2 regions of the Achromobacter sp. FW305-C-28 genome follow, and region 2 is predicted to be linked to the other one. Evidence: riboswitches for the same ligand, from Rfam matches in the RefSeq annotation. Region 2 holds a riboswitch; the other holds the start of a gene.

Region 1 (14,749 bases), on a different contig from region 2:
GAAGAACGTGCCGCGGTGACGCCCCAGGAAACGAAAGGTCTCGCCCACCGAAGGCTTTTGCGCCTGGCCGGCCGCATCGCGGCGCACGCCGCGGCGTTGCGGATCGCGCACGGTCAGCAGAATCAGCAGTGCCACCAGCAGCCCGGGCAGGCCGACGATGAAGAAGGTCACCTGCCAGGGTCGCAGCGCACCCAGCAGCGGCACCGACACGCTGTCCACGCTTTTGAGCAGGTTGATGACGTAGCCGCCGATCAGGAAGGCCATGCCGCCGCCGATGAACGAGCCGATGGAATAGATGCCCACCGCGCGGCCCAGCTTGTGGCGCGGAAACATGTCGCTCAGCATCGAATAGGTGGCGGGCGACAGCGCGGCCTCGCCCACGCCGACGCCGATGCGCGCCAGGAACATCTGCGCGAAGCTGCGCGACAGGCCACAGGCCGCGGTGGCCAGGCTCCAGAACGCCACGCCGATGGCGATGATGCGGGGCCGCGAATACCGGTCGGCCAGCAGCGCGATGGGAATGCCCATGAAGGCGTAGAACAGCGAAAACGCCAACCCGTGCAACAGGCTGAACTGCGTGTCCGACAGTTGCAGGTCGTGCTTGATGGGCTCGATCATCAAGGCCAGGATCTGCCGGTCGACGAACGAAAATATGTACGCTAGCATGCAGATCAGGACGACATACCACTCGTAGGCATAGCTGGTCTTGGCCGCGTCGTTTCGGGGGTCGCCCATCATGTTTTTCCCTTGTATCGCAACGGGATCGCGCCGGCCCCGCCAGGGTGGCGGCTGCGTCCCCTTGTCTGGTTCGCCAATCCGGGCTTGCGTCGGCAGGCCCGCATGGCTGCATCTTTTGTAGGCCTTTGCGCCCACCGGCTCTATACCGGGCGCGCAACGGCTATTCCCGGGGCGCAGGAAAGCATGTTCCAAGACACCTATCCGCTACAACGCCATTGCCTGCTCAATTCGGGCAATGTCTCTGAAATCACGGACCAGGTCAGCCAGCACCTGTGGTCGCACCGCATGTGCGTGGCCCCGGGCGAGCCCATGCGCTCGCGGCTGTACGGGGTGTTCTTCGGCACCGCCGCGCTGTTCGACCTGCACTACGGCGCCGACGTCGAAATCGATGCCGGCGACATCGCCCGCTACTACCTGGTGCGCGTCACGCTGCAAGGCGCCGGGCTGGTCACGCTGGGCAAGCGCAGCGCGCGCTTACGCGAAGGCAGCCTGACCATTTCGTCGCCGTCCGAACGCAGCATCATCCGCATCGGCCAGGACTGCCGCAGCCTGATCCTGCGCATCGAACGCCAGGCCCTGGAGCGCCACCTGCAGCAACTGCTGGACCGGCCGGTCAAGCAGCCGCTGGTGTTCGACCTGGAAGCCGCCCCGGGCTCGGCGGGCCTGGCGGCCGTGCAGGAAACGCTGGACTACGTGTGCCGCCTGTACCGCCACCCCGCCATCGAAGGCGTGACGCAGACGCTGGCCGCGGGCTTTTCGGACTATCTGGTGTCGTTGCTGCTGACCCAGCTGCCGCACAACTATTCCGATGCGGTGCGCGCCGACCGCCGCCAGCCGCTGCCCCAGCACGTGCGCCGCGCCCGCGACTACATCGAAGAACACATCGACGCGCCCATTGCCCTGACTGAACTGGCGGCGCATTGCGGCGTGTCCATCCGCACCTTGCAGAACGGCTTCACGCAGTTCCTCAAGCAAAGCCCCAGCGACTACCTGCGCAACCGCCGACTGGCGCTGGCGCACGCCGCGCTGGGGCAAGCGCGGGACGGCGACAGCGTCACCGACATCCTGCTGCGCTGCGGCGTCACCAGCTTCGGCCACTTCGCCACGCATTACCGCAAGCGGTATGGCTGCCTGCCGTCCGACACGCTCAGGCAGCGCCGCGCCTGTACGCCCTGATGGCGGCGGGCTGGCGCTTGAAGCAGTGCCTGGTCGCTGCCTGATCGCCGCCAGACTGCGGCCGCTGCCATGGCACGCACCTCGCCGCCCTGCATTTGCTTGCCGATCCGGTATCCCGCCTGCGCGTTCGGCGCAGACCGCGCCTTGTCCCATCGCTAGGATCAAAGCCTCTATCGAAGGAGCTTGATCATGCGCATCGGCGTTATTGGCGGCGGCCACGGCTGCTACGCGGCGGCGGCCGACCTGGTGGAAAAAGGGCATCGCGTGCGGCTGTGGCGCCGCGACGGGGCCGCGTTCGACAGCCTGCGCCAGGCCGGCGCCCTCACGGTGACCGACTATCGCGGCACGCGCCGCATCCCGCTGGGCGACGGCCCCGGCCAGCTGGCGCTGGCGGCTGACCTGGGCGCCGCGGCAGACGGCGCGCAGTTGCTGGTGATTCCGCTGCCGGCCACGTCCCACGCCGCCCTGGCGCCTGACCTGGCGCCGCACCTGCAAGACGGCCAGGTGGTGTTCCTGCCGCCCGGCACCTTCGGCAGCCTGCTGTTCGCCCGCGCCCTGAAAGACGCCGGCAACCCGGCCGAGGTGGCCTTTGCCGAGACCGGCACCCTGCCCTACCTGGCGCGCAAGCACGGCGACCGCGTCGTGATCAGCGCCTACGCCACGCGCCTGCCCACCGGCGTCTTTCCCGGCCGCCTGTCCGGCCCCGCCCTGGAAGTGCTGGCGCAGGCCTACCCCAGCATCGAGCCGATCGAAGACGCCCTGTCGGGCGCGTTGATGAACGCAGGGCCGGTGATCCATCCGCCGCTGATCCTGATGAACGCCGGCCCGCTGGAACACTTCGACAAGTGGGACATCCACAACGAAGGCACGCAACCGTCCATCCGCCGCGTGACCGACGCGCTGGACGCCGAACGCATCGCCGTGCGCACGGCGCTGGGCTATGCGGCGCCGCACTTTCCGCTGGCCGACCACTACGCCGCCGCGGGCGATGAATGGATGTACGGCCGCGGCGCGCACGGCAAGCTGACCGACAGCGGCGACTGGCGCGAGAACATCGACCTGGCGCGCCACCGCTACATGCTGGAAGACACGCGGCTGGGCCTGTCGTTTCTGGTGTCGACGGGCCGCTGGGCCGGCGTGCCCACGCCGGTGGCGCAGGGCCTGCTCAGCCTGGCCTCGGCCGTGACGGGCCGCGACCTGTATGCCGAAGGCCGCACGCTGGAAGCCCTGGGCCTGCACGGCCTGTCGCGCAGCGCCATGGCCGCGTTGCTGGCGCAAGGGGCCTGACCATGGACAAGACCTTGTGCGTGGTCGGCGCCGGCCGCATGGGCATCGGCATCACGCTGTCGTACATCCATGCCGGGCTGCCCGTCACCCTGATCGACATCAAGCCGCGCGAACGCGGCGAACAGGCCGAATATTTCGCGCGGGTGCTGGGCGACCTGCGGCGCGAACTGGTCACGCTGACGCGGCTGGGCCTGCTGGACGCGGCACAGGCCGACATTGCGCTGGGCCGCGTGCGCCTGACCACCCGCGACGACGCCCGCGTGGACCTGGCCCACGCCCGGGTCGTGTTCGAAGCCGTGCCCGAACGCCTGGACGTCAAGCGCGACACCTTCGCCTGGCTGGGGCGGGCCTGCGCGCCGGACAGCGTCATCGCGTCCACCACGTCCACCTTCCTGGTGACCGAACTAGCCGCGTTGGTGCACACGCCTGCCCGCTTCCTGAATGCGCATTGGCTCAACCCGGCGTATCTCATTCCGCTGGTGGAAGTGAGCCGCGGCCCGCAGACGGCGGACGCCGCGTTGCAGGACCTGCTGGCGGTGCTGCGGCTGGCCGGCAAGACGCCCGTGCAATGCGCGCCGGCGGCCGGCTACATCGTACCGCGCATCCAGGCCCTGGCCATGAACGAGGCGGCCCGCATGGTCGAGGAAGGCGTGGCCAGCGCCGAAGACATCGATACCGCCGTGCGGCTGGGCTTCGGCCTGCGCTTCTCGGTGTTGGGCCTGCTGGAATTCATCGACTGGGGCGGCGGCGACATCCTGCATTACGCGTCCCGCTATCTGGCCGATGCCATCGACCCACGCTTTGCCGCGCCGGACATCATCGCGCGCAACATGGAAGCCGGCCGCAACGGCCTGCGCGAAGGCCAGGGCTTCTACGACTACGCCGGCATGGACGTGGACGCCTACAAGCTGCGGCGGCTGGGGGAGCTGTGCGACCGGTTGCGCATCATGGGCATGCTGCCGCGTCATGACGGGGCTCGGGAAATGGGCGACGTGCGGTAAAGGGGCGCTGCCCCGCTGCCTGCCCGCTGTCAACGATCCAGCATCTCCAGCACCCGCAATGCCAGCCGCACGCGCGCCTCGTTGGGATAGTTGCGGTTGGCCAGGATCACGATGCCCTCTTTGCGCGACGGCACGAAGGCCACGTAGGCGCCAAAGCCGTTGGTGGCGCCGGTCTTGTTGATCCACGTCGCGGGCTGCGGCGCGCTCGGCGGCTGCAAGGCCTGCACCGGCAAGGTCTCGAAGGCCACCTTGGCAGAATTGCCGGCCACCAGGTCATCCACCGACACCGGATAACGGTACTGCTCCCAGATCAGGTCCTGCGTCATCGCGCCCAATTGGTAGTAGCCCGTGTGCGTGGCCGCGATCGCGCGCTGGATGGCGGCCTCCACGGGCGCCACGCCCAGGTTCACCTCGACAAAGCGGATCATGTCGCGGGCGGTCGATTTCACGCCATAGGCCTCGTCCGCCAGCACGCCCGGATTCACCCGCACCGGCGCGTTCTGCTTGTTGTAGCCCCAGGCGTAGTCCGGCATTTTTTCAGGCGGTACGTTCACATAGGTGCTGCGCAGGCCCAACTTGGGCAACAGGCCCTGCTCCAGCGCCGCCACGTAGGGCTGGCCCAGGCTGCGCGCGGCCGCGACGCCCAGCATGCCGATGCTGGGGTTGGCATAGGTGCGGTGCGTGCCGGGCGCATATTGCGGCGTCCAGGCCTTCAAGTAGGCCATCAGCTGGGCCGTGTCCTGCACGGCGTCCGGCACCTGCAAGGGAAAACCGCCCGCCGTGTGCGTGGCCAGGTTGACCAGCGTGGTCTTGGCGAACGCGCTGCCTTGCAGTTCGGGCACGTACTTGGCGGGGGTGTCGCCCAACGACAGTTTGCCCGTGGCCTCTGCATAACCCGCCAGCGTCACGGTGAAAGTCTTGCTGATCGAGCCCAGCTCGAACAGCGTGTCGGGCGATACCGGCTTGCGCGGTGCGCGCGAGGCATCGCCGTAGTTGAAAAAGCGCTGCTCGCCGTTGCGGGTGACGGCGATCGCCATGCCGGGGATGTCGTACTGGCGCATGACCTCGGCGACGGCGGCGTTGATCGCCTCATCAGTAGCCTGCGGCGGCACCGCAGCGACGGGTGCGCGGGGCGCGGACGACGCTGGCGCTGGCTGCCCCGCCGCCAGGGCGGGCCCGGCGCCTGCGGCCAGGGCCAGGAACCACATCGAAGTACGGAATCTTTCCCTCAGGCGCATGCCATTCTTCCTATCGCGTCACACCGGCTGGCGCCGGCCGAATGGCGCCCAGTGTAGGACGAAATTGGCACATCCTAGTACTAACCCTAAGTCTCGCCCGGCCGAAAATTTGGCTATCCTGCTTCGGTCGATTCAAAACCCCGCAGAAGAGACTCGCCCCCGTGGCGGGCGCCGACGGAGCAACCGCCCCGGAAACTCTCAGGCAACAGGACTGCGCGGTGTAGACAATCTGGAGAGAGGCGCCAAGCGCGCCCACCGAAGGGGATCCCGCGGCGCACACCGCCCGGGTGAAGCTCTCAGGTACCAAGACAGATGGGGTGCTGCTGCCGGTTGGCCGCAGCCACGCTATCTGGAGCCACCATGCCCCGCATCGCCATCATCGGCGCCGGTATCACCGGCGTCACGTCTGCGTACGCCTTGAGCAAACTGGGTTACGACGTCACGGTCTACGACCGCCAGCGCTATCCCGCCATGGAAACGTCCTATGCCAACGGCGGCCAGCTGTCCGCCAGCAACGCCGAAGTCTGGAACAGCGCCGCCACCGTCATGAAGGGCCTGCGCTGGCTGGGCCGCCGCAATGCGCCGCTGCTGCTCAACCCGCGCTTCTCCTGGCACAAGTATTCGTGGCTGGCCCAGTTCATGGGGCAGATCCGCAATTACCGCCAGAACACCATCGCCACCACCCGGCTGGCCATCGAGGCGCGCCAGCACCTGTACGCCATGGCCGAGGAAGAAGGCATCGACTTCGACCTGGAACGGCGCGGCATCCTGCACATCTACCACGACGCCGCCAGCTTCGAGACCGCACGCCGCGCCAACGCGCTGCTGCGCGAAGGCGGACTGGAACGCCACGCGGTCACGCCCGACGAAGCACGCGCCATCGAACCCGCGCTGCAAACGGCGTGCCATGGCGGCTTCTACACGCCGTCCGACGCCACCGGCGACATCCACAAATTCACCAGCGGCCTGGCCCGTGCCTGCGAGCGCCGCGGCGTGCGCTTCGAGCAGGACGCCGACATCCGCGCCATCAGCCGCGACGGCCTGCCCTACGTGCTGGACATTGCCCGCGAAGGCGGCACGCAACACGAACAGCACGAGGCCAGCGCCATCGTCATCTGCGCGGGGGCCGCCAGCCGCCAGTTCGCGCGCCGGCTGGGCGACTCGTTGAACATCTACCCGGTCAAGGGCTATTCCATCAGCGTGCACCTGGACGAGCCCGACAGCCGCGCCGCCGCCCCCACCGTCAGCCTGCTCGACGAGGCCGCCAAGATCGTCACCAGCCGCCTGGGCGACCGCTTCCGCGTGGCCGGCACGGCGGAATTCAACGGCTTCAACATGGACATCCGCGCCGAACGCATCCAGCCGCTGGTGGACTGGACCCGCAAGCACTTCCCCGGCGTACGCACGTCACGCGTGGTGCCCTGGTGCGGCCTGCGCCCCATGACGCCCAACATGATGCCGCGCGTCGGCCCGGGCAAGCGGCCCGGCGTGTTCTACAACACCGGGCATGGGCATCTGGGGTGGACCTTGTCGGCAGCAACGGCGCAGATGCTGGCGGCGAGTGTGCGGGACGGGGTCGCGCTGGCGTAGCGCCTACCGCGCCAGCAACTGCGGCACCGACGACGCCAGCAAGGTCAGCCCTGAACACGTCAGCAGCCCCAGCACCGTGCGCCGGAACGTCACCTCGGAAATGCCGATGTACAGGCGGGTGCCCAGCAGCGTGGGGATCAGCATCGCCGGCGCCACCACGGCGAACATGGGTGCCATGTCGCGGGTGACGATGCCGGTGGCCAGGTAGGTGGCCATCGTCACCGACAGCATGGCCAGGTTGAAGTTCTGGATCACGGCGCGCTGCGTGTCCTTGTTGAAGCCGCGCAGCGTGCACCACAGCGTGGGCACGCTGCCCGCGAAACCGCCGATGCCGCCCAGCACGCCGCCGACCAGACCCACGGCGCCATCGCCCAGGCGGTTGCCGCCGATGCGCGGCAGCCGCTGCGACATCAGCATGACCGGGCACCACAAGGCCAGCAAGGCGCCCAGCACCGCCTTGAACCAGTCCATGTCCAGGTGCGGCAGCACCAGCACGCCCAGCGGAATGCCGGCCAGGCCGCCGATCAGGAAAGGCCACAGCAGTTGCCAGTCAAAGCCCCGGCGCACCGAGAACACGGCCAGCAGTTGCCCGGTCAAGGCGCCGAAGACGGCCAGCGCGGCGGCCAGACGCGGGTCCAGCACCCAGGCCCAGAACGACATGGCCACCATGCCGAACGCGAAGCCCGACAGCCCCTGCACGAAGCCCGCCACCGCCGCGCCAAGCGCCACTACCCATACCGCATCCATCCCTGCTGTCTCCTTGATTCCGGGGCCGGTTGCGGCCTCTTGCTGTCATGACCGGGGATTCTAGGCAGGTACGGCGCGCAAGGTTATTTGAAGTGCTGATGAGGGAATAGGTTTTCGATAATGGCGCGCCGAAGCGTTGCGCGCGCGGTCGAACCCGGCACGCAAGCGTTCAGGCTAGCCTTGCAGAACCTCGTAGAACCTTTCGGCCTCGCCCCGGTCGCCCAGCACGGGGGTCAGTCGGTCGAGCACGGCGTCGCGGTAGGAAGGTTTGATCTCCCAGTCGTCGTTGCGCAGGTCTTCGTCCGCGTCCAGGTAGACCTCGCCCACGGCGGCCAGGGCGGCGGCCAGCGTCCAGAGGTCCGGCGCGATGTCGTCGGGTTCCCATTTGCCGGTGCCGTGCATCGCATACAGGATGCGGCCGCTACCCGTGTCCAGGATGAAGGGATCGGCGTTCAGGTCGGCGATGACCAGCCAGTTGTCCTGCCAGGCCGGCACCCGCTGGCCGTTGGAGGCATCCCAGCGGTAGCCGGCCTGCAGATCCCACAGGCGGCTGAGCGCGGGGAAACACACATTGGTTTCCGACAGCGTGATGCCGACCGGGCCGATGTGCGCGTGGTACGTCTGTCCCAACGGACCGATGCGGGCATAGAAATCGGCCAGCGCGTCGGGCAGCGGGATTTCGCCGCGCCATTCGTCGCGGCCTTGCGGGCGCAGTTCGCCGAAGCGGGCAAAGCGGTCCCGCAAGACGTCCACTGGGTAAGGGTCGAGCTGGGGCATGGAAAATTCCTGTGTCGCACGTGCCGTGTTGTAAGTGATCACGGCGCCGTTATTTTGCTACAACGCGCGGGTTGCGCCGGGCTACCCACGGCGCGCGCGTCAGGATTATTCCAGGCATTGGATTTTCGCCCGCCAACCCGATATGATGATGCTTCTTTCAAGACGCCCTCCCGGTCCGCCGGGAGGGCGTTTCTTTTGGCTTTTTCCAACCCAGAAGGAACCCTTGAAATGACCCATCCCCCCTCCTCCCATCCGAACGCCGGCAACGATGCCGCCGCGGCCAGCCTGTTGGGCTTTGTCCGCCACGGCCACGGCCCGGAACCTGTGCTGGTGCTGCACGACTGGCTGGGCGACCATGGCAACTACGCCGCGATGACGCCCTATCTGGACGGCGACGCCTGCACCTATGTGTTCGCGGACCTGCGCGGCTATGGCCTGTCGCGCCCCCTGACGGGCGCCTGCACGGTCGATGAGATCGCCGCCGATTGCCTGGCGCTGGCCGACCACCTGGGCTGGCCGCGCTTTAACGTGCTGGGACATTCGATGACGGGCATGGTCACGCAGCGCCTGGCGGCGAATGCGCCTGACCGCATCAAGCGGGCGATTGCCGTGTGCCCGGTGTCGGCTGCGGGCAATCGACTGGGCCCGGACGCGTATGCGTTCTTTGCCAGCACGGCGCACGACGACGAGGCCTTTTGCCGCCTGATGCAATACGTGACCGGTGGCCTGGGCCGCGGCTGGGCGCAGGCCAAGCTGCGGCGGCATCGCGCGTCGGTGGCCCCCGCTTGCCGCATTCCCTACCTGGACATGCTGGTCCACACGGATTTCGTAGACGAGGTGCGCGGGCTGACGACGCCGTACCTGGTGATCGTGGGCGACAAGGACCCGGGGCTGGACGAAGTCGCCATGCGGCAGACGTTCCTGGCGTGGCATCCGAACGCCCAACTGCGGGTGATGCCGAACTGCGGCCATTACCCGATGCAGGAATGCCCGCCGGCGTTTGCGACACTGATCGAGGCGTTCCTGGCGGACAAAGCCGTTTGATCAGGCATCGGCCCCGCGCAGCAGCGCCCCCACCTGTTCCAGTTCGGCCTCGCTGCGCGCGCTGTAGCCGATGACCACGCCGGGCGGCATCGTCACGCGCAGGCAGAAGTCGGCCACCGACTGGATGCCGATGCCGCGTGCCTGTGCACGGCGCAGCAGGTCCGCCAGGTCCATGCCGGGCGGCAGCCACCACACCAGGTGAAAGCCCGCCTGCTCGCCGCTGACGCGCAGCGGCGACGGGCCTGCGGCCTGTTGCAGCAGCCGCAGCAGCAGGTCGCGCCGGGCCGCGTAGACGGGCCGCGCGCGGCGCACGTGGCGGGCGAAACTGCCGTCTTCCAGGAAGTTGGCCAGCGTCATCTGTTCGATGATGCTGTTGGACCGCCCCGTGGTGTGGCGCGTCCGCGTGAACGCCGCCACCAGCGGCCGCGGCAGCACCGCATAGCCGATGCGCAGCGCGTTGAACAGGGTCTTGTTGAAGCTGCCGCAGTGGATCACGCGGTCCGCGCTGTCCAGGCTTTTCAGGGCGGCCAGCGGCGCGCTGTCGTAGTTGAATTCGCTGTCGTAGTCGTCTTCCAGGATCCAGCTGCCGGTCTGCGCGGCCCAATCCAGCAGTTCCAGGCGGCGCGACACGGGCATGGTGACGCCGGTGGGCGACTGATGCGCGGGCGTGACGTGCACCAGCTTGACGCCGCGCTGGCGGCGGGCGCTGGCCACCGAAAAACCGTGCTCGTCGATGGCGATGGGCGTGATGCGGCGCGTGTACTGGCTGAACAGCGGCACGGCGTTGAGGTAGCCGGGGTCTTCCACCAGCACCTTGTCGCCCGGCGACAAGAGCACGCGGGCGCTCAGATCGATGCCGTCGCGGATGCCGGTCAGCACCACTACCTGGTCGGCATCGCAGGCGATGCCGCGCGCCGCGCCCAGGTAACGCGCAATCTGCTCGCGCAGCGGCCGCCAGCCCTGCGATTCCTCGTTGGCCAGTTGCGACGGCGTGACGCGCTGGGCACTGGCCGTCAGCCCCTTGCTCCATGCCGCCATCGGGAACAGCGAGGCATCGGCGCTGCGGGCCGTGAAAGGCGGCTCTGAACGCGGCGGCGGCACCGGCGGCAGGCCGGTTGCCGGGCGTACCGATACGGCACGCGGTGGCGGAGCGGATGCGCCAGGCACTGCCGGCGTGGCCAAGTGGCCGCCCCCTTGCGCCGCCTCGCCGGGCAAGCCATCGCGAAAGAAATTATCGGGAATGACCGCCGCCACATAGGTGCCCGACCCGACCGTGCCCGCCGTATAGCCTTCGCTGTGCAACTGATCGTAGGCGGATTCGACGGTGGACCGCGCGATATGCCAGCGTCCGGCCAGGCTGCGCGTGGACGGCAGCCGGCTGCCCGAGGGCAGCACGCCTTTGAGGATGCGCTCGCGGATCTGGCGGTAGACCCAGGTCTGCTTGGATTCCCCGGCCCGGGGCGGGTCCAGCGGCAAGTCCAGGCTGGCTTCCTGGCGGGTTTCCCGCAGGGCCGCCCGGCGGGAAACCCGCCGCGTGTCGGGCGGGGTTTCCGGGTGGCTACCTCCGGTTGCATCCTGCATAAGTGGCTTGGTCATATTCATAAAAATGGCCCTGGCAGACAAAGCCATTCTATCGCTACATTGCGCTCCATGCGCCCCCCACGGGTCTATCAACGGAAACGCGCCATGACCACGCCCTCCCTATACACCATCACCCTCGACACCGGCCACTTCACCACCGACGGCACGACGACGCTGCTGGACGCCGCGTTGGCCCAGGGGGTGCCGGTGCCTTTTTCCTGTCAGCGCGGCGAATGCGGCTCGTGCCGGGCCACGGTGGTGGACGGCTGCCACGAACGCCTGGCCCCGCCCACCGAACGCACGTACGTCACCGCCGACGATGAACTGCTGATGTGCCAGTGCCGCGCGGCGGGCGACCTGGCGCTGCGCTTTCCGCATTGGCGCGAACCCGCCCTGCAAGCGCAGCGCCGCGAGGCCGTCGTCGTGTCGCGCGTGCCGCTGACCGAAGACGTGACCCAGCTGATCGTGCAGGTGCAGGGCGAAGACGCCTTCGCCTGGCAACCGGGCCAACACGTCGAATTCTTGCTGGAAGACGGCAGCCGGCGGCCTTTTTCCATTGCCAGCCTGCCGTCGGCCGCGGGCCCGGCCCGGCTGGAATTCCAGATCCGCCGCATGCCCGGCGGCGGCTTCACCGAACGCCTGCTGCCGCGCCTGATGCAGGGCGACACCCTGGCGCTGGAAGGTCCGCTGGGCGGTTGCACCTGGCCAGACGAAGGCTGGCCGGACGACATCGAACACCTGGTGCTGCTGGCCACGGGCACGGGCTATGCGGGCGTGTACCCGATCCTGATGGCCGGGCTGCAAAGCCCGGCCATCAAGAACGTGACGCTGTACTGGGGCGGCCGCTCGGCCGACGACTGCTATGCCGCGCCGATGCTCAATGCCCTGCTGGGCAAGGGCGGCTTTCAATGGCATGCGGTGGTGCCGCAAGACGACGCCGGTGCGCCCCCGCAGGCCCATGCCTACGTGCAGGACAGGGCCGCGGCGGCCGGCCACGACTGGGCGCGCACGGTGGTCTACGCCTGCGGCAACCCCGCCATGGTGCGCGCGGCGCGCGACCGGCTGCGCCACGCCGGCCTGCCCGACGACCGCTTTCTGTCCGAAGCCTTCGTGCCCGCGACCGGCGCCGGCCCCGTCGTGGCGCCCGCCCCGGCCCACCCGTGGGAACGGGTCAGCCCGCGCTTCACCATGGACGGCATTCTGCGTGCGCGGCGGCGGTCGCTGACGGCGGTGCGCGAGATCGCCGCGCTGATCCAGCCCGGCATGACCACGCGCGAAGCCATCACCGCGGCCGACGCGCACCTGCGCCGCATGGGCGCATCGCACAACTGGCATCCGACCTACGTGCGCTTCGGCGCCGACACGCAGTCACCCGCCGTGCATCCCACCGACTTCCAGCGCCGGCTGGGCGACAAGGACATGTTCGTGGTGGACATCGGCCCGGTCTGGGACGGCTACGAAGGCGACTATGGCGACACCTTCGTGGTGGGCGCGGACGCCGACCGCCAGCGCTGCGCCGAGGCCGCCCGCCAGGTGTTCGCCCGCACCCGCGAGGCCTGGCTGCAAGGCCTGAGCGGCGCGGCCCTGTACGACCGCGCCGAAGCCTATGCGCGTGAACACGGCTGCGAACTGGTGCGCGAGATTCCCGGCCACCGCGTGGCGGATTTTCCGCATGCGCTGTATGGCAAGCACCAGTTGGCAGACGCCGACTTCGTGCCGGCCGACGGCATCTGGGTACTGGAGATCCAGGTGCGCGACCGGACGCTACCGATCGGCGCGTTCTACGAAGACGTGCTGCTGCGCTAGGCGGCCGGCTGGGTCAGGCCCGTCAGGCGGGTCAGTTGCCCATCAGGCCGACCCCGCCCCCGCCGGCCGCTGGCGCGCCCGGTGCAGCGCCCCGACCTGTTCGGCCAATTCCGCGTCCGGCCCGTCCACCGGCGTGTCGGTGATGACATCGGTGATGCGCAGTGCCTTGACCCGCGGCGCGGGAAAACCCAGTTCCTGCATCCATGCGCTCAATTGCGGGGTGGAACTGGCGTAGACGATGCGGCCCAGCCCGACCCAGCCGTGCGCAGCGGCGCACATGGCGCAGTGCTCGCCCGACGTATACACGGTGCTGGCGGCGCGCTGGGCGGGCGTCAGGTTGGCGGCGGCCCACCGTGCGATCTCGAATTCCGGATGGCGCGTGTGGTCGCCCCCGGCCACGTGGTTGCGGTCTTCGAACAGCACCTGGCCGTCGGCCGACAGCAGCAGCGAACCGAAGGGCTCGTCGCCCTGGGCCAACGCCTGCCGCGCCAATTCGACGCAGCGCGCCAGGTAAAGCCTGTCTTGTGCAGAGATCATGCCTGTGCTCCTTTTGCGTGGCGCCGGGGCGATGATGCCCCCCTGACACCCTAGGGTTTATCCTGATCCATGTCCTGTCGATTTGCGGGAGGCTCATGCGTCGAGCCAGTACATCCCCCCACTTTCCCTTCAAGGCGGAAATGACCATGACGACAGGAACCGTAACTTTGCACCGCGTGCTGCGTGCCGCCCCCGACCGCGTGTACCGCGCCTTTCTCGAGCCGGATGCCGTCGTGCGCTGGCTGCCCCCGTATGGCTTCACCTGCCTGGTCCACGAACTGGACGCCAAGGTGGGCGGCTCGCACCGGATGTCGTTCCGCAATTTTGGCACCGGCCATCGCCACGACTTCGGCGGCAAGTACCTGGAATTGGTGCCGAACGAGAAAATTCGCTACACCGACCAGTTCGACGATCCTGACCTGCCGGGCCAGATGCAGACCACCATCACGCTGCGCAAGGTGTCCTGCGGCACGGAAATGACCGTGGTGCAGGAGAACATCCCGGCGGTGATTCCCACCGAGATGTGCTACCTGGGCTGGCAGGAATCCCTGGCCCAGCTGATGCGGCTGGTGGAACCGCAGATTCCGGATTGACGGCGCCTGGCTGCGGGGTGCGCGCGGGCGGCCACGCGCCGCGCCATCATTCGCCTGGCGGCCGCCCCCGCAAGGCGCGTCAGCGTTCGCGTTCGGCCAGCGCTTCGAGCAGCTCGGCCGACGGCGCGAAGAACAGGCCGCCGGTGACCGCGCGGCTGTAATCCAGCAGGCGGTCGTAGTTGCCCGCAGGACGGCCGACGAACATGTTTTCCAGCATCTGCTCGATGGGTGCGGGCGAACGCGCATAGCCGATGAAGTAGGTGCCGAATTCACCCGAGCCCGGGCGGCCGAACGGCATGTTGTCGCGCAGGATCTTGACCTCTTGGCCGCCCTCGTCCAGCGTGGTCAGCGAACTGTGCGAATACGACGGCTTGACGTCGTCGGGCAGCTCGACGTTGGTGAGCTTGCGCCGGCCGATGATGCGTTCCTGCTGCTCGGTCGGCAGGGCTTCCCAGGCGGTCATGTCGTGCAGGTACTTCTGTACCAGCACGTAGCTGCCGCCCGAAAAGGCCGGGTCTTCGTCGCCGATCAGGGTGAAGTCGGCCAGCTCGAAGCCCTGCGGGTTTTCGGTGCCGTCGACGAAACCGATGATGGCGCGGCGGTCGAAATAGCGGAAGCCATGCACTTCGTCGAC
Region 2 (14,749 bases):
TGGCGGCCTGGCGCCAGGGCCGGCTGCTGGACCGCGCCGTGATGGGTTTTTCAGTGCTGGGCTTCTCGGTGCCGGTGTTCGTCACCGGCTACCTGCTGATCTGGACCTTCGCCATCAAGCTGGGCTGGTTCAACGTGCAGGGCTACGCGCCACTGGCCAACGGCTTCTGGCCCTTCCTGCACCGGCTGATCCTGCCGTCGCTCGCGCTGTCCACGGTGTACATCGCGCTGATCGCGCGCATCACGCGCACCAGCGTCATCGAAGTCATGGGCGAAGACTTCATCCGAACCGCGCGCTCCAAGGGCCTGACCGAAACCGGCGTGCTGCTGGGCCACGCGCTGCGCAATGCGGCCGTGCCCATCGCCACGGTGGTGGGCCTGGGCATCGCGCTCTTGATCAGCGGCGTGGTCGTGACCGAATCGGTCTTCAACATTCCCGGCCTGGGCCGGCTGGTGGTCGAAGCCGTGCTGGCGCGCGACTACCCCGTGATCCAGGGGCTGACGCTGTTCTTCGCGTTCGTCTACGTGTTCATCAATCTGGTTGTCGATTGCGCCTACACGGTGTTCGACCCCCGTATCCGATACTGAGGCCACGCCATGCAAACGCCAACCGACGCCGCCGCGCAAGCGGCCGCCGACCTCCCCGGAGGCGGCAATCCCCACGTCACCGCCTGGCGCCAGATCCGCCAGGGTCTGCGCAGCTGGCCAGTCATGCTGGCCCTGGTGGTGCTGGCACTGATCGTCGCCATCGCCCTGTTCGCCCCGCTGCTGGGCACCGTGGACCCGACCCAGATCAACCCGGGCGCGCGCCTGAAGCAGCCCTTCACCGATTATCTCTTTGGCACCGATGCCTTTGGCCGCGACGTCTGGTCGCGGGTGGCCTACGGCGCCCGCATCTCGCTCATCGCGGGCCTGGGCGCCGCCGTCGTCAGCGTGGCCATCGGCCTGGTGATCGGTGTGATCGCGGGCTGGTTCCGGTCGCTGGACGGCTTCATCATGCGCACCATGGATGCCATCATGGCGATTCCCGGCATTCTGCTGGCGATTGCCCTGGTGTCGGCCACCGGCGCCAGCCTGATGACCGTGCTGATCGCCATCACCATCCCGGAAATTCCACGGGTGGTGCGGCTGGTGCGCGGCCAGATCCTGACCGTGCGCGGCGAACCCTATGTCGAGGCCGCGCTGGCCCTGGGTACGCCGCTGCCGCTGCTGCTGTGGCGCCACATGGTGCCCAGCACCGTGGCGCCCCTGACCGTGCAGGGCACCTACGTGTTCGCCTCGGCCATGCTGACCGAAGCCATCCTGAGCTTCCTGGGCGCGGGCATTCCGCCCGAGATCGCCTCCTGGGGCAACATCATGTCCGAAGGCCGCATGTATTTCCGCATGCTGCCTGGCCTGATCCTGTTCCCGGGCCTGTTCCTGTCGCTGACCGTGCTCAGCGTGAACATCCTGGGCGACGCGCTGCGCGATGCGCTGGACCCGAAAATGGTGCGCAGGATCTGATGCCGATGACCTACTCTCCTACTCCCCCCGCGGGCGATACCTCGTCCGCCGTCCTGGCCATCCGCAACCTGTCGGTGGAAGTCGCCGGCGCCGGCAACCGGGTCGTGCGCAACCTGAGCCTGGACGTGCACGCCGGCGAAACCGTCTGCGTGGTCGGCGAATCCGGCTCGGGCAAATCAGTGACCTCGCTGGCCGTCATGGGCCTGTTGCCGCCCGGCGTGCTGCGCATCAGCGCGGGTTCCATCCGCGTCGAAGGCGAAGACGTCGCCACCGCCACGCCGCGCCGCCTGCGCGAGCTGCGCGCCACCCGCATGGCCATGGTGTTCCAGGAACCCATGACCGCGCTGAATCCTGTGCACACGGTGGGCAAACAGGTCGACGAAGTGCTGCGGCTGCATCGCCGCATGTCGGCCGCCGAACGCCGCGCCAAGGTGCTGGAGATGTTCCGTTCGGTGCACCTGCCCGATGTCGAACGCATTTTCGACGCCTACCCGCACCAGTTGTCGGGCGGCCAGCGCCAGCGCATCGTTATCGCCATGGCGCTGATCCTCGAGCCCAAGCTGCTGATCGCCGACGAACCCACCACGGCGCTGGACGTCACCACGCAGAAGCAGATCCTGCTGCTCATCAAGGAACTGCAGGTCAAGCACAAGACGGCCGTGCTGTTCATCACGCACGACTTCGGCGTGGTGGCCGAGATTGCCGACCGCATCGTGGTGATGAACCGCGGCGACCTGATCGAAAGCGGCACGCGCCATGAGATCCTGGCGGAACCCAAGCAGTCGTATACGCGGCGCCTGGTGTCGTCCGTGCCCAGCCTGGTGCCGTCGCGGCGCGACGCGCCCGCCGGCCAGCCGGTGCTGCACGTCAAGGGACTGGGCCGCACCTATGGCGGCAAGCGCGCGCTGCTGTCGCGCCGCGCGCCGCAGAACGTCATCGCCGCTTCGGACGTCAACCTGACGCTGCGCAAGGGCGAGATCCTGGGCATCGTCGGCGAGTCCGGCTCGGGCAAGTCCACGGTGGCGCGCTGCATCGTGCGCCTGATCGAGCCCACCGCCGGCCACATGATGATGGGCGGCGAAGACCTCAGCACCTTGTCCGGCGCGGCGCTGCGACCGGTGCGCCGCCGCATCCAGATCGTGTTCCAGGACCCGTATCGGTCGCTGAACCCACGCCGCACCGTGGGCGAATCCATCATCGAAGGCCTGCTCAATTTCGGCATGCCGCGCGAAGAGGCCCTAAAGCGCGCGGGCGAAACGCTGACCGTGGTCGGCCTGAGCCCCGACGCGATGCGGCGCTATCCGCACCAGTTCTCGGGCGGCCAGCGCCAGCGCATCTGCATCGCGCGCGCGCTGGTGATGGACCCGGAAATCCTGGTGGCCGACGAAGCCGTGTCCGCGCTGGACGTGTCCGTGCAGGCGCAGGTGCTGGAGCTGCTCGAACAGGTGCGGCAGCGCACCGGCGTGGGCGTGCTGTTCATCACGCATGACCTGCGCGTGGCCGCGCAGATCTGCGACACCATCATGGTCATGCAGCGCGGCAAAGTCGTCGAGACCGGCACCGCCGAAACCGTGCTGACGGACCCCCGCCACGAGTACACCCGCGCCCTGATCGACGCGGCACCCGGACGCGACTGGGACTTCCGCAATTTCCGGCCCGTCGCGGCCGGCCAGACGCCCGTGGCCACCGCCTGACGCGCCCTCACCCACTGGAACCCGCCATGCCGCAACCGCACGAACTCTCGGCCCAGGAACTGCTCTCGGCCTATCGCAACAAGACGCTGTCGCCCGTCGAGGCCACGCGTTCGGTGCTTGACCATATCGAGCGCTGGGAACCGCACATCCACGCCACCTACGCACTGGACCCGGAACAGGCGCTGACCCAGGCCCGCGCCTCGGAAGCGCGCTGGATGAAGGGCGAACCCCAGGTCTGCGGCGGCTACACGCTGGACGGCGTGCCCGCCACCATCAAGGAAAACATCGCCACCCGCGGTGTGCCGGTGCCGCTGGGCACCGCCGCCACGGATTTGACGCCCGCCACGGCGGACGCGCCGCCCGCGGCCCGCATGCGCGAGGCCGGCGCGGTCGTGCTGGGCAAGACCACCATGCCCGACTACGGCATGCTGTCTTCGGGCCTGTCGAGCTTTCATGAACTGACGCGCAACCCCTGGGACATCACCAAGAACCCCGGCGGTTCCAGCGCCGGCGCGGGCGCGGCGGCCGCCGCGGGCTACGGCCCGTTGCACATCGGCACGGACATCGGCGGCTCGGTGCGCCTGCCGGCCGCCTGGTGCGGCATCGCCACGCTCAAGCCCAGCCTGGGCCGCATTCCCATCGACCCGCCGTTCATGGGCCGCTGCGCCGGCCCCATGACCCGCACCATCACCGACGCCGCGCTGATGATGGGCGTGCTGTCGCAGCCCGACGTGCGCGACCACATGAGCCTGCCGTTCCAGGATTTCGACTGGCTCAACCTGACCCAGGACGTGCGCGGGCTGCGCATCGGCCTGTTGCTGGACGCCGGCTGCGGCCTGCCGCTGGACCCGGAAATTCGCCAGGCCGTCGAGGCGGCCGCCCGCCTGTTCGAGGCCGCCGGCGCCATCGTCACGCCCATGAATCCCTGGATGACGCCCGACATGCTGGACGGCGTCGACCGCTTCTGGCGCACCCGCTCGGCCATCGACCTGGGCGCGCTACCCGAAGCCCGCCGCGCCAAGATCCTGCCCTTCATCCGCACCTGGGCCGAAAGCGGCGGCGGCCAGTCCGGCGAAGCCGTGTTCCGCAGCTACTACGACACCCTCAACGTGCGCGCCAAGACCGTGGCCGCATGCGCCCCCTACGACTACGTGCTGTCGCCCGTGGCGCCCGTGGTGGCCTACAACGCCGAGTGGGCCGCGCCCACCAATGAAGTGGCCACCACCATGCATCACATCGGCTACACCCTGCCCTACAACATGAGCGAGCAGCCCGCCGCGTCCGTCAATTGCGGCTACACCCGCGCAGGCCTGCCCATCGGCTTGCAGATCGCGGGCGCGCGCTTTGACGACCTGGGCGTGCTGCGTGTGGCGCACGCCTGGGAGCGCATGCGCCCGGCACAGCACCCGTGGCCCCAGCCGCCCGGCGCGGCCTGATTCCTTCCGTGGGCCGGCCTTTCCGCCGGCCCCGTCACTTTCCGGTCTTTCCCCTTTGGCAACCACAGGAATCCCCATGCGTTGGCTTCTGGCAATGATCAAGCACGAGACGAACACCTTTTCGCCCGTGCCGACCCCGCTGTCGCGTTTTTTCCGCGGCGCCCCTGACATCCTCGAAGGCGAGCGCGCCATCCGCGCCTACGAAAACACCGATAGCGGCCTGGGCGGCTACATCGAAGTGGCGCGGCGTGTCGGCGCCGAGATCGTGGTGCCGGTGGCCGCCGAATCCTGGCCCAGCGGGCCGGCCAGCAGCGACACCCACGAAGCGCTGTGCAAGCTGGTGCTGGACCAGGTCAAGCGCGGCGGCTTCGACGCCATCCTGCTGGACCTGCACGGCGCCATGGTGGCCGAGGGCGTGGAAGACGCCGAAGGCGACCTCTTGCGCCGGCTGCGCGAGATCGACCCGAAGACGCCCGTGGCCGTGACGCTGGACATGCACGCCAACATCTACGCGGACATCGTCGACCATGCCACCGTCATCAGCGGCTTTCACACCTACCCGCACGTCGATATCCGCGAGGCCGGCGTGCGTGCCGCCAACGTCATCGTGCGCACGCTCAAGGGCGAGATCAAACCGGTCATGACCTGGGCCAGCAAGCCGATGCTGCCGCACGTGATGTGCCAGGGCACCCATGCCGAACCCAACAAGTCGCTGCAGGACCGCTGCAAACAGCTCGAGGCTGGCGGCGTACTGGCCGCCTCGGTCTTTGTGGGCTTTCCGCATGCGGACATCCGCGAAGCGGGCCTGAGCGCCGTGGTCTGTACGGACGGCAACCTGGGCCAGGCCGAGCAATACCGCGACGAACTGCTGGACCGTGCCTGGAACGATCGCGCCAAGTGGGTCTTCCACCCCGAACCGCTGGCCCCCACCGTCACCCGTGCCAAGGCGATCGAACACGGCCCCGTCGTGCTGTTGGATCACTTCGACAATACCGGCTCGGGCGGCACCATGGACACCACCGCCGTGCTGGCCGAGGTGCTGCGCCAGGAACTGGACAACGTCGTCTTCTACGCGATTTGCGACCCGCAGGCGGCCCGCGAGGCGGCCGCGGCCGGCGTGGGCAACACGATCACCCTGGCGCTGGGCGGCAAGGTGCCGATGCCCGCCATCAAGCAGGCGAGCGAGCCGCTGACGGTCACGGGCCGGGTCAAGCTGGTGTTCGATGGCGTCTATCTGAATCGCGGCCCCATGTACCGCGGCGTGCGCAACGACACCGGCCTGACGGTGGTGATCGATACGGGCCGGGTCGAGATCGTGGTGGTGTCGCGCCACCAGGAGCCCTTCGACATCAATTGCCTGCTGTCGGCCGGCATCGACCCGCTGCAAAAGCACTACGTGGTACTGAAAAGCCGGGTGCACTGGCGCGCGGGTTTTTCCGACATGGCCACCGACGTCATCGAATGCACCGGGGTGGGCGTCACCACGTCCGACTACGGCCAGCTGGAATTCAAGCACGTGCGACGCCCCATCTACCCGCTCGATCCGCTCTGAAACCGGTTTTGTCGACAATATGGCCGGCGCCCGAGGGCGCCGGCTTTCATTTTGAAATCTTCGGTAACTGGGCGCACTCTCCGCGCGCGATTTGCCTCGTTATACTCGCCCCGGTCCTTACAGGGCGATGAATCCGACATTGCCGCTGCCCGCCTGTTTCACGGCGTTCGGCCGCGGTCGGATCAGACTCGATAATCAACGACAAAGCAAAACGATGAAAAAGAGCGTAGCGATCACCTTAGCCGTGGTCATAGTGGGAGCGGGTAGCTGGGTTGGCGCCACGTGGTACACCGGCAAGCGCATTGAAGAAAGCGCCCAGCGCCACCTGGCCGAAACCAACGAAAAGCTGGCCAAGATCACGCCTTTGTTCGGCCTGCGCATCGACCAGCTCAAATACGAGCGCGGCCTGTTCTCCACCCAGGCCCGTTACGGCCTGTCGTTCGTCAAGAACGACAAGAGCCCGCAGGAAATGCCCGACGGCATGGTCGAATTCGATGCCAAGATCGAACACGGCCCGTTCCCCAAGAGCGCCCTGGCGCGCGGCGCCATCGCCCCCAAGCTGGCGTTCTTCCATGCCGAACTGGCCAAGACGGACAACGTCAAGCCCGTGTTCGAGCTGACCCGCGACGTCTCGCCCCTGATCACGGACGCCGTGGTCAGCTTCGGCGGCAACACCGCGTCGACCTCGAAGATCGCGCCGGTCAAGATCACCCACGAAGGCAACTCGGTCGACTTCAGCGGCATGACCATCACCGGCGCCTTCGACCGCAGCCTGCAGGGCGTCACCGCCCACGCGCAGACCGACACGCTGGCCGTGGACGGCACCAAGGGCAATGACCCGATCAAGCTGCTGCTGTCGGGCCTGTCGATCGACGTCGACAGCCGCATGGGCAAGTTCGGCCTGTCCGTCGGCGATTCGGGCTTCAAGATCAAGCGCACCGAGGTCGTCAAGCCTGATGCCGACGTCAAGCTCAGCCTGGACAACTTCGGCTACACCGTCAAGGTCGCCGAAGACGACAAGACCATCAACGTGCAGGCCGCCTACCAAAGCGGCGACATCATCGTGAACGACGTGGCGCTGGGCAATGCCCAGGCCGTGATCAAGCTGGCCAAGCTGGACGGCGCTGCAGTCAAGCAGCTGTCGGACACCTACAACCAACTGATCCGCCAGTACATGGCCGATACGCGCGACGAAGGCCTGAACGACGAACAGTTCCAGGTGCTGCTGGACAACGCCGGCAAGCTGCTGTCGGGCAACCCGTCGTTCAGCATCGATCCGATCAGCTGGAAGACCGCCAAGGGCGAAAGCAAGCTGACGTTCTCGCTGGACCTGGCCAACCCGCCCAACGCCAAGGACCTGACGCCGCAGGAAATCATCGTCAAGGCCATCAAGCAGATCGACGCCACCCTGGTGATCTCCAAGCCGATGGTGCAAGACCTGATGGTGCAGTACGCCGTCAAGAAGGAAGGCCTGGCCGCCGACAAGGCCGCCGAGGAAGCCGCCGACAACGTGCGCAGCATGTCCGGCATGGCCGAGATGTTCAACGTGGGCAAGAACGAAGGCGACAACATCGTCGGCAAGTTCCACTTTGCCGACGGCATGGGCGACCTGAACGGCAAGAAGATCCCCGCCGACGAACTGTTCTCGGGCCTGCTGGGCTCCGTGGGCATGAACCCGAGCATGACGGACGACGAAGAAGAAGAGTCCGAGCCCGCCGTCGGCGCCACGTCGATGGACGGCGACACCGCGTCGGCCTCGGCCGGCGAGACGCTGCAGGAATTCAACGTCGACATGGTCGTCAGCATGCTCGACGACATGGGCTACACCACGCGCAAGACCGACGGCGACGAAGGCCCCGTGCTGATCCTGGACGCCGGCAGCACCGGTGCCACCGACCTGCGCATGGAATTCCTGTGCAATGACTTCACCGAGAAGTGCTACGACCTGGTCGTCACCGCCACGTACGCCACCAAGAAGCCCGCCTCGCTGAAAGCCATCAACGCCTGGAACCGCGAATACCGCTGGACCCGCGCCTACCTGGACGACAAGAACCAGGCCGTGCTGCAGATGGATATGAACGCGGAAGGCGGGATCGGCAAGAACAACCTGCAGATCCTGATCAACACGTACTTCAGCATCACCGAAGACTTCGCCAAGACCTTGACGGCTGCGCCGGCGAAGTAAGCCGCCCGCCGTCATCCGCCCCTCGCGGCGGCTGGCACGACAGACCCAGGGCCGCACGCAAGTGCGGCCCTTTTTGCATCGGCGCGCAGCAGCCTGGACGCCACGCATGAAAAAGCCCCGGCTTGAAACAAGCAGGGGCTTTGGCATTGCCGGCCGGACCCGCCTCGCGGCAGGCCCGTCACAGGTTTACGCGTAGGCTTCGATCGGCAGGCACGCGCACACCAGGTTGCGGTCGCCGTAGGCGTTGTCCACACGGGCCACCGGCGGCCAGTACTTGGCGTCGCGCAGGGAAGCCACCGGGTAGGCGGCCTGCTGGCGCGGGTAGGCGTGCAGCCACTCTTCGGCCAGCAGCATCTGCGCGGTGTGCGGCGCGTTCTTCAGGACGTTGTCTTCGCGATCGCGTTCGCCGCGTTCGACCTGGGCGATTTCCTCGCGGATCGAGATCATGGCTTCGATGAAGCGATCCAGTTCGGCCACGCCTTCGGATTCCGTCGGTTCGACCATCAGCGTGCCGGCCACCGGGAAGCTCATGGTGGGGGCATGGAAGCCGTAGTCCATCAGGCGCTTGGCGATGTCTTCGGCGCTGATGCCGCTGGTTTCCTTGAGCGGACGCACATCCAGGATGCACTCGTGCGCCACGCGGCCGTTACGGCCCGCGTACAGCACCGGGTAGTGGTCGCGCAGGCGGGTGGCGATGTAGTTGGCGTTCAGGATGGCCACTTCGGTGGCGCGGCGCAGGCCATCGGCGCCCATCAGCGCGATGTACACGAACGGAATCGGCAGGATGCCGGCCGAACCGAACGGCGCGGCCGAAACCGGGCCGACCTTCGCTTCACCGGGCAGCTTGCCCTGTTCGTTGACCACGCCCGGCAGGTACGGCGCCAGGTGGGCGCGCACCGCCACGGGGCCCACGCCCGGGCCGCCGCCGCCGTGCGGGATGCAGAAGGTCTTGTGCAGGTTCAGGTGCGACACGTCGGAGCCGAACTTGCCCGGCTGCGCCACGCCGACCATGGCGTTCATGTTGGCGCCGTCCAGGTAGACCTGGCCGCCGGCCTGGTGGACCAGGTCGCAGATTTCAGTCACGGCTTCCTCGAACACGCCATGCGTGGACGGGTAGGTGATCATCAGCGCGGCCAGCTTGTCGCCGACCTGTTCGATCTTGGCGCGCAGGTCGGTCAGGTCGACGTTGCCGTTGGCATCCGAGGCCACGACCACGACTTCCATGCCGGCCAACTGGGCCGAGGCCGGGTTGGTGCCGTGCGCCGACGACGGGATCAGGCAGATGTTGCGCTGGTGCTGGCCGTTGGCCTGGTGGTAGCCACGGATGGCCAGCAGGCCGGCGTACTCGCCTTGCGCGCCCGAGTTGGGCTGCAGGCTGATGTTGTCGTAGCCGGTGATTTCGCACAGCGCGGCCGACAGGCGGGAGATCAGCTCGTTGTAGCCCTGGCTTTGCGAGCCGGGCGCGAACGGGTGGACCAGCGCGAATTCGGGCCAGGTGATGGGGATCATCTCGGCCGTGGCGTTCAGCTTCATGGTGCACGAGCCCAGCGGGATCATCGTGCGGTCCAGCGCCAGATCCTTGTCGGCCAGCTTGCGCAAGTAGCGCAGCATGTCGGTTTCGGATTGCACGCTGGAGAACACCGGGTGCTTCAGGATGGCGCTTTCGCGGGCCACGGCGGCGGGAATGCCGCTGGCGGCCACGGCGTCGAGCGCGTCGACGTCGAGTTCGACGTCATCGCGCTCCAGGCCGGCGGCGAACACGTTGACCAGCGCTTGCAGGTCGGCGGCGGTGACGGTTTCGTCCAGCGAGACGGCCAGGCGGGCACCGTCGACGCGGCGCAAGTTGATGTGCTCGCACTCGGCGGCCGTCAGGATGGCCGGGGTGGCGGCGCCGGTTTCCAGCAGCAGCGTGTCAAAGAAGGTGTCGTTGGCGACCTTGATGCCCAGCTTGCCGAGTTCGGCGCGCAGGATGGCGGTGTAGCGCTGCACGCGATGGGCGATGCGGCGCAGGCCGGCCGGGCCGTGCCACACAGCGTACATGCCGGCCATGACGGCCAGCAGCACTTGGGCCGTGCAGATGTTGGACGTGGCCTTCTCGCGGCGGATGTGCTGTTCGCGCGTTTGCAGCGCCAGGCGCATCGCCGGGTTGCCCTGGGCGTCCTTGGACACGCCGACCAGGCGGCCGGCCATGTTGCGCTTGAAGGCGTCCTTGCAGGCCATGAAGCCGGCGTGCGGGCCGCCAAAGCCGAACGGCACGCCAAAGCGCTGGGCCGAACCGACGGCGATGTCGGCGCCCCACTCACCGGGCGCGGCCAACAGCGCCAGGGCCAGCAGGTCGGTGGCAACGGCCACCACGGCGCCTTGGGCGTGGGCGGCGTCAGCCAGCTTGCGATAGTCCGACACCGAACCGGTGCTGTGCGGGTATTGCAGCAGCACGCCGAAGCACTCCGGCAGGCCCTCGGCTTCGTCGCCAATGGCGATTTCGATGTCCAGGCCTTCGGCGCGCGTGCGCACGACTTCGATGGTCTGGGGATGCACGTGGCGCGAGATGAAGAACACCGGGCTCTGCGACTTGGCGCCGCGGCGGGCCAGCGTCATGGCTTCGGCGGCGGCGGTGCTTTCGTCCAGCAGCGAGGCGTTGGAGATGTCCAGCCCGGTCAGGTCGGCGACCATGGTCTGGTAGTTCAGCAGGGCCTCGAGGCGGCCCTGCGAGATCTCGGGCTGGTAGGGCGTGTAGGCCGTGTACCAGGCGGGATTCTCGAGAATGTTGCGCAGGACCACGTTGGGGGTCTGCGTGCCGTAGTAACCCTGGCCGATGTAGTTGCGAAAGACCTTGTTGCGGCCGGCGATCTGCTTCAGTTCGGCCAGCACGTCGGCTTCGCTGCGCGAGGGCGGCAGCGCCAGCGGGGCCTGGCTGCGGATCTTGGGCGGCACGACTTCTTCGATCAGGGCGTCCAGGCTGGCGCTGCCGATCACGGCGAGCATGGCGGCCTGGTCGGCGTCGGAGGGGCCGATGTGGCGGGGAATGAAGTCGGTGTGGGTGTCTAGGGCGCGCGACATGGAGGGATCTCGGGGTAGCAGGTGTCGTCGGGGGACGAACGGTGATGCATCTTGCGGACGGGCGCGGCGCCTGGCGCCGCCGCCCGTCCGGACAGGCTTAGCCGTTGGCGACGGCTTCGTAGCCGGCAGCGTCCAGCAGCTTGTCGGCATCGGCGGCGTTGACCGGCTTGATCTTGAAGATCCAGGCGGTGAAGGCCGATTCGTTGATCAGGTTGGGGTTGCTTTCGAGTTCGTCGTTGAATGCAACGATCTCGCCGGCGACCGGGGCGTAGATGTCCGAGGCGGCCTTGACCGACTCGACCACCCCGGCGGTTTCGCCCGCGTTCAGCTTGGCGCCGACCTTGACGTCGCCGACGAAGACCAGGTCGCCCAGTTGGTCCTGGGCGGTATCGGTGATGCCGACGACAAACACGTCGCCTTCGGCTTTGACCCATTCATGGGACTGGGTGTACTTGCGATCGGTGGGCAGACTCATGGGAACTCCTGAGGGATTCGAGTAGAAGAATGGTGTTGCGCGCCTCGCGCCGGCGGCCCGCCCGTCACGGGGGCCTGCGGCGCGAAGCTTCGAGTTTACGAGTGTTCGACGGCTTTGCCGTTACGGACAAACGGCAGTTTGCAGACCAGGGCGGGCACCCATTTGCCGCGGATGTCGACCTCGACCGTATCGCCCACGGCCACGCCTTGCGGCAGGCGGGCAAAGCCGATCGATACGCCCAGCGTGGGCGACATGGTGCCGCTGGTGAGCTCGCCGGTGCCCTGCGCGGTGCGCACGGCCATGTGGGCGCGCATGACGCCGCGCTCCTGCAGCTTCAGGCCGACGAAGGCGGCGGGCGTGGCGAATTGTTCCAGCGCATCGCGACCGATGAAGCGGCGCTCGGGGTTTTTCAGGGAAACCGTCCAGGTCAGCGCGGCTTGCCCGGGCTGGGTCAGTTCGTCCATGTCCTGGCCGTACAGGTTCATGCCGGCTTCCAGGCGCAGCGTGTCGCGCGCGCCCAGGCCAGCCGGGCGCACGCCCTGGGCGACCAGGTCGCGCCACAGCTGCACGGCCTCCGTAGCAGGCAGCACGATTTCAAAACCGTCTTCGCCGGTGTAGCCGGTACGGGCCACCAGGGTGTCGTCGCCGATGCGGGCGGCCACGAACGGGGTCAGCGGCTCGCTGGCGGCCTGCCAGGCGGGGCGCGCAGCCCAGACCTTGGCGCGGGCATTGGGGCCCTGCACGGCGATCATGGCCAGGTCGCGGCGCGGCGTGATGGTGACGTCGAACTTGCCAGCCTGCTTGACGCGCTGCATCCAGGCCATGTCCTTGTCGGCGGTGCCGGCATTGACCACCACGCGCCATTGGTCGGCGGCGAAGAAATAGACGATCAGGTCGTCGATGACGCCGCCCTGCGGGTTCAGCATGCAGGTATAGAGCGCCTTGCCCGGCACCGTCAGCTTGGCCACGTCGTTGGCGACCAGGTACTGCAGGAAGGCAAAGGCATCCGGGCCGGTGACGTCGGCGTTGAGCATGTGCGAGACGTCGAACATGCCGGCATCCTGGCGCACCGCGTGGTGTTCTTCCAGTTGCGAGCCGTAGGCCAGGGGCATGTCCCAGCCGCCGAAATCGACCATGCGGGCGCCAGAGGCGATGTGTTCGTCGGCCAGCGGGGTGCGTTTGAGGGTTGCGGACATGCGCGGGTACTCCGGAGCGGCAGCGGTGCCAGGGTTACGGAATGCCGCTGGCGGACGGGCGATGAGCCCCCGCGCAACGGCTGAATCTTCCGCCCCTCTGTCCTTTTGCCTGAGAGTTGCCCCGCGTGGCGGGTTTGCACCTTCGGCGCCTGGGCTGCGCGCTATGTCCCTGATTGGGCAGCGGCGCCAGGTCTCTCCAGAGTGCTGTTTTGCCCATCCGCACGGCGAAAACCGCGACAGGGCAAACATGTGCGGTATGGGATACCTGAGCGATTCCGGGCGAATTGCGCCTTCGGCGGCGGCCGGGTTAACAGCCGCTCTCTCCCGCAACATGCGTGACAGCGCCGAAAGCATACCGCGAAACGCCGGCTTCGCCCAGCGCCGCGCGGCCTGCAACCGCGGCGCGCGCCCCCGGCGTGCAACCGGCTCCCGGCCCCTAGCCCAGCGCCGTGTCCAGCAGCATCATCAGCACGAAACCCAGCATCAAGCCGCAGGTGGCGTAGACCTCATGCCCCTTGCGGTGCGATTCGGGAATGATTTCATGGCTGATCACGAACAGCATGGCTCCCGCCGCGAACCCCAGCCCCCAGGGCAACATGGCCGCCGACCAGCCCACGACGGCGGCGCCCAGCACGGCGCCGACGGGCTCGACCAGCCCGGACAACATGCCCAGCGCCACCGCGAACGAGCGCTTGTAGCCGGCCGCAATCAGCGCCACGGCCACCACCAGCCCTTCGGGAATGTCCTGGATGGCGATGCCAGTGGCCAGCGCGGTGCCGCGCACCGGATCGTTGCCGGCGTAGCCCACGCCGATGGCCAGGCCTTCGGGCAGGTTGTGCAAGGTAATGGCGAAGACGAACAGCCAGGTGCGGCGCAGCCGGTGCGCCTCGATGCCCTCGCGGCCCTTGATGAAGTGTTCATGCGGCAGCAGCCGATCCATCAGCAGCAGCGCGGCCGCGCCCAGCAGGATGGCCGCGCCGACGGTCAGCCCGGCCCCCCAGGGGCCGGCGCCCTGCGATTCGGCTGCCGCGATGCCCGGGGCGACCAGCGAGAACGCACTGGCCGCCAGCATCACGCCGGCGCCGAAGCCGAACATGCTGTCCTGCATTTTCTGGGGAATGGTGCGCGCGAAAAGTATGGGCAGCGTGCCCGCCGCGGTGGCGCCGGCGGCGACCATGCCGCCCAGCAGCGCGTCCGCCACATGCGGCGCGTTCGCGTCGAAGTAGACCCACAACTGATGCAGGCCCAGGCAGGCGACCAGCACCGCCAGCGTCCATACACTGACGCTGGTGGCTGCGGGCCGGATGCGATGACGGCTGAATGTGTTCATGGAACGCTGCCCTCGCGCAATGCCGGATCAGCCGATGGCGGCGGCGTAGCGGCGCGCCACCTCGGGCCAATTGACGACATTGTAGAAGGCGCCGATGTATTCCGGCCGGCGATTCTGGTACTTCAGGTAGTAGGCGTGCTCCCAGACGTCCAGGCCCAGGATCGGGGTGTTGCCCTGCATCAGCGGGCTGTCCTGGTTGGCGCTGCTTTCCACCACCAGCTTGCCGGCCGGGGTGACGGACAGCCAGGCCCAACCGCTGCCGAAGCGGGTCAGCGCTGCCTTGGTGAAGGCCTCGCGGAACGCGGCCAGGCCACCCAGT

Evidence for each region. A riboswitch is a leader RNA that binds a small molecule or an ion and turns the genes downstream of it on or off. The one in region 2 is predicted to bind glycine.
Region 1: another riboswitch for glycine. It lies ahead of AC3WMR_RS12230 (D-amino acid dehydrogenase); the one in region 2 lies ahead of gcvT (glycine cleavage system aminomethyltransferase GcvT).

The regions. Positions count from the first base shown of each region.
Region 1 covers NZ_JBYSYL010000004.1:22,576-37,324, reverse strand. The annotation lists gene AC3WMR_RS12255 (spinster family MFS transporter) at 1-738, opposite strand, end outside; gene AC3WMR_RS12250 (AraC-like ligand-binding domain-containing protein) at 922-1,914, shown strand; gene AC3WMR_RS12245 (NAD/NADP octopine/nopaline dehydrogenase family protein) at 2,104-3,201, shown strand; gene AC3WMR_RS12240 (3-hydroxybutyryl-CoA dehydrogenase) at 3,204-4,202, shown strand; gene ampC (class C beta-lactamase) at 4,232-5,410, opposite strand; glycine riboswitch at 5,574-5,664, shown strand; glycine riboswitch at 5,666-5,756, shown strand; gene AC3WMR_RS12230 (D-amino acid dehydrogenase) at 5,801-7,030, shown strand; gene AC3WMR_RS12225 (sulfite exporter TauE/SafE family protein) at 7,034-7,777, opposite strand; gene AC3WMR_RS12220 (hypothetical protein) at 7,952-8,554, opposite strand; gene AC3WMR_RS12215 (alpha/beta fold hydrolase) at 8,783-9,598, shown strand; gene pdxR (MocR-like pyridoxine biosynthesis transcription factor PdxR) at 9,599-11,179, opposite strand; gene AC3WMR_RS12205 (M24 family metallopeptidase) at 11,285-12,985, shown strand; gene AC3WMR_RS12200 (nucleoside deaminase) at 13,028-13,522, opposite strand; gene AC3WMR_RS12195 (SRPBCC family protein) at 13,669-14,115, shown strand; gene AC3WMR_RS12190 (Dyp-type peroxidase) at 14,195-14,749, opposite strand, start outside.
Region 2 covers NZ_JBYSYL010000010.1:43,508-58,256, forward strand. The annotation lists gene AC3WMR_RS22505 (ABC transporter permease) at 1-587, shown strand, start outside; gene AC3WMR_RS22510 (ABC transporter permease) at 597-1,502, shown strand; gene AC3WMR_RS22515 (ABC transporter ATP-binding protein) at 1,508-3,196, shown strand; gene AC3WMR_RS22520 (amidase) at 3,223-4,632, shown strand; gene AC3WMR_RS22525 (M81 family metallopeptidase) at 4,709-6,184, shown strand; gene AC3WMR_RS22530 (DUF945 family protein) at 6,399-8,369, shown strand; gene gcvP (aminomethyl-transferring glycine dehydrogenase) at 8,556-11,429, opposite strand; gene gcvH (glycine cleavage system protein GcvH) at 11,527-11,904, opposite strand; gene gcvT (glycine cleavage system aminomethyltransferase GcvT) at 12,000-13,100, opposite strand; glycine riboswitch at 13,188-13,310, opposite strand; glycine riboswitch at 13,343-13,437, opposite strand; gene AC3WMR_RS22550 (ZIP family metal transporter) at 13,537-14,430, opposite strand; gene AC3WMR_RS22555 (superoxide dismutase) at 14,458-14,749, opposite strand, start outside.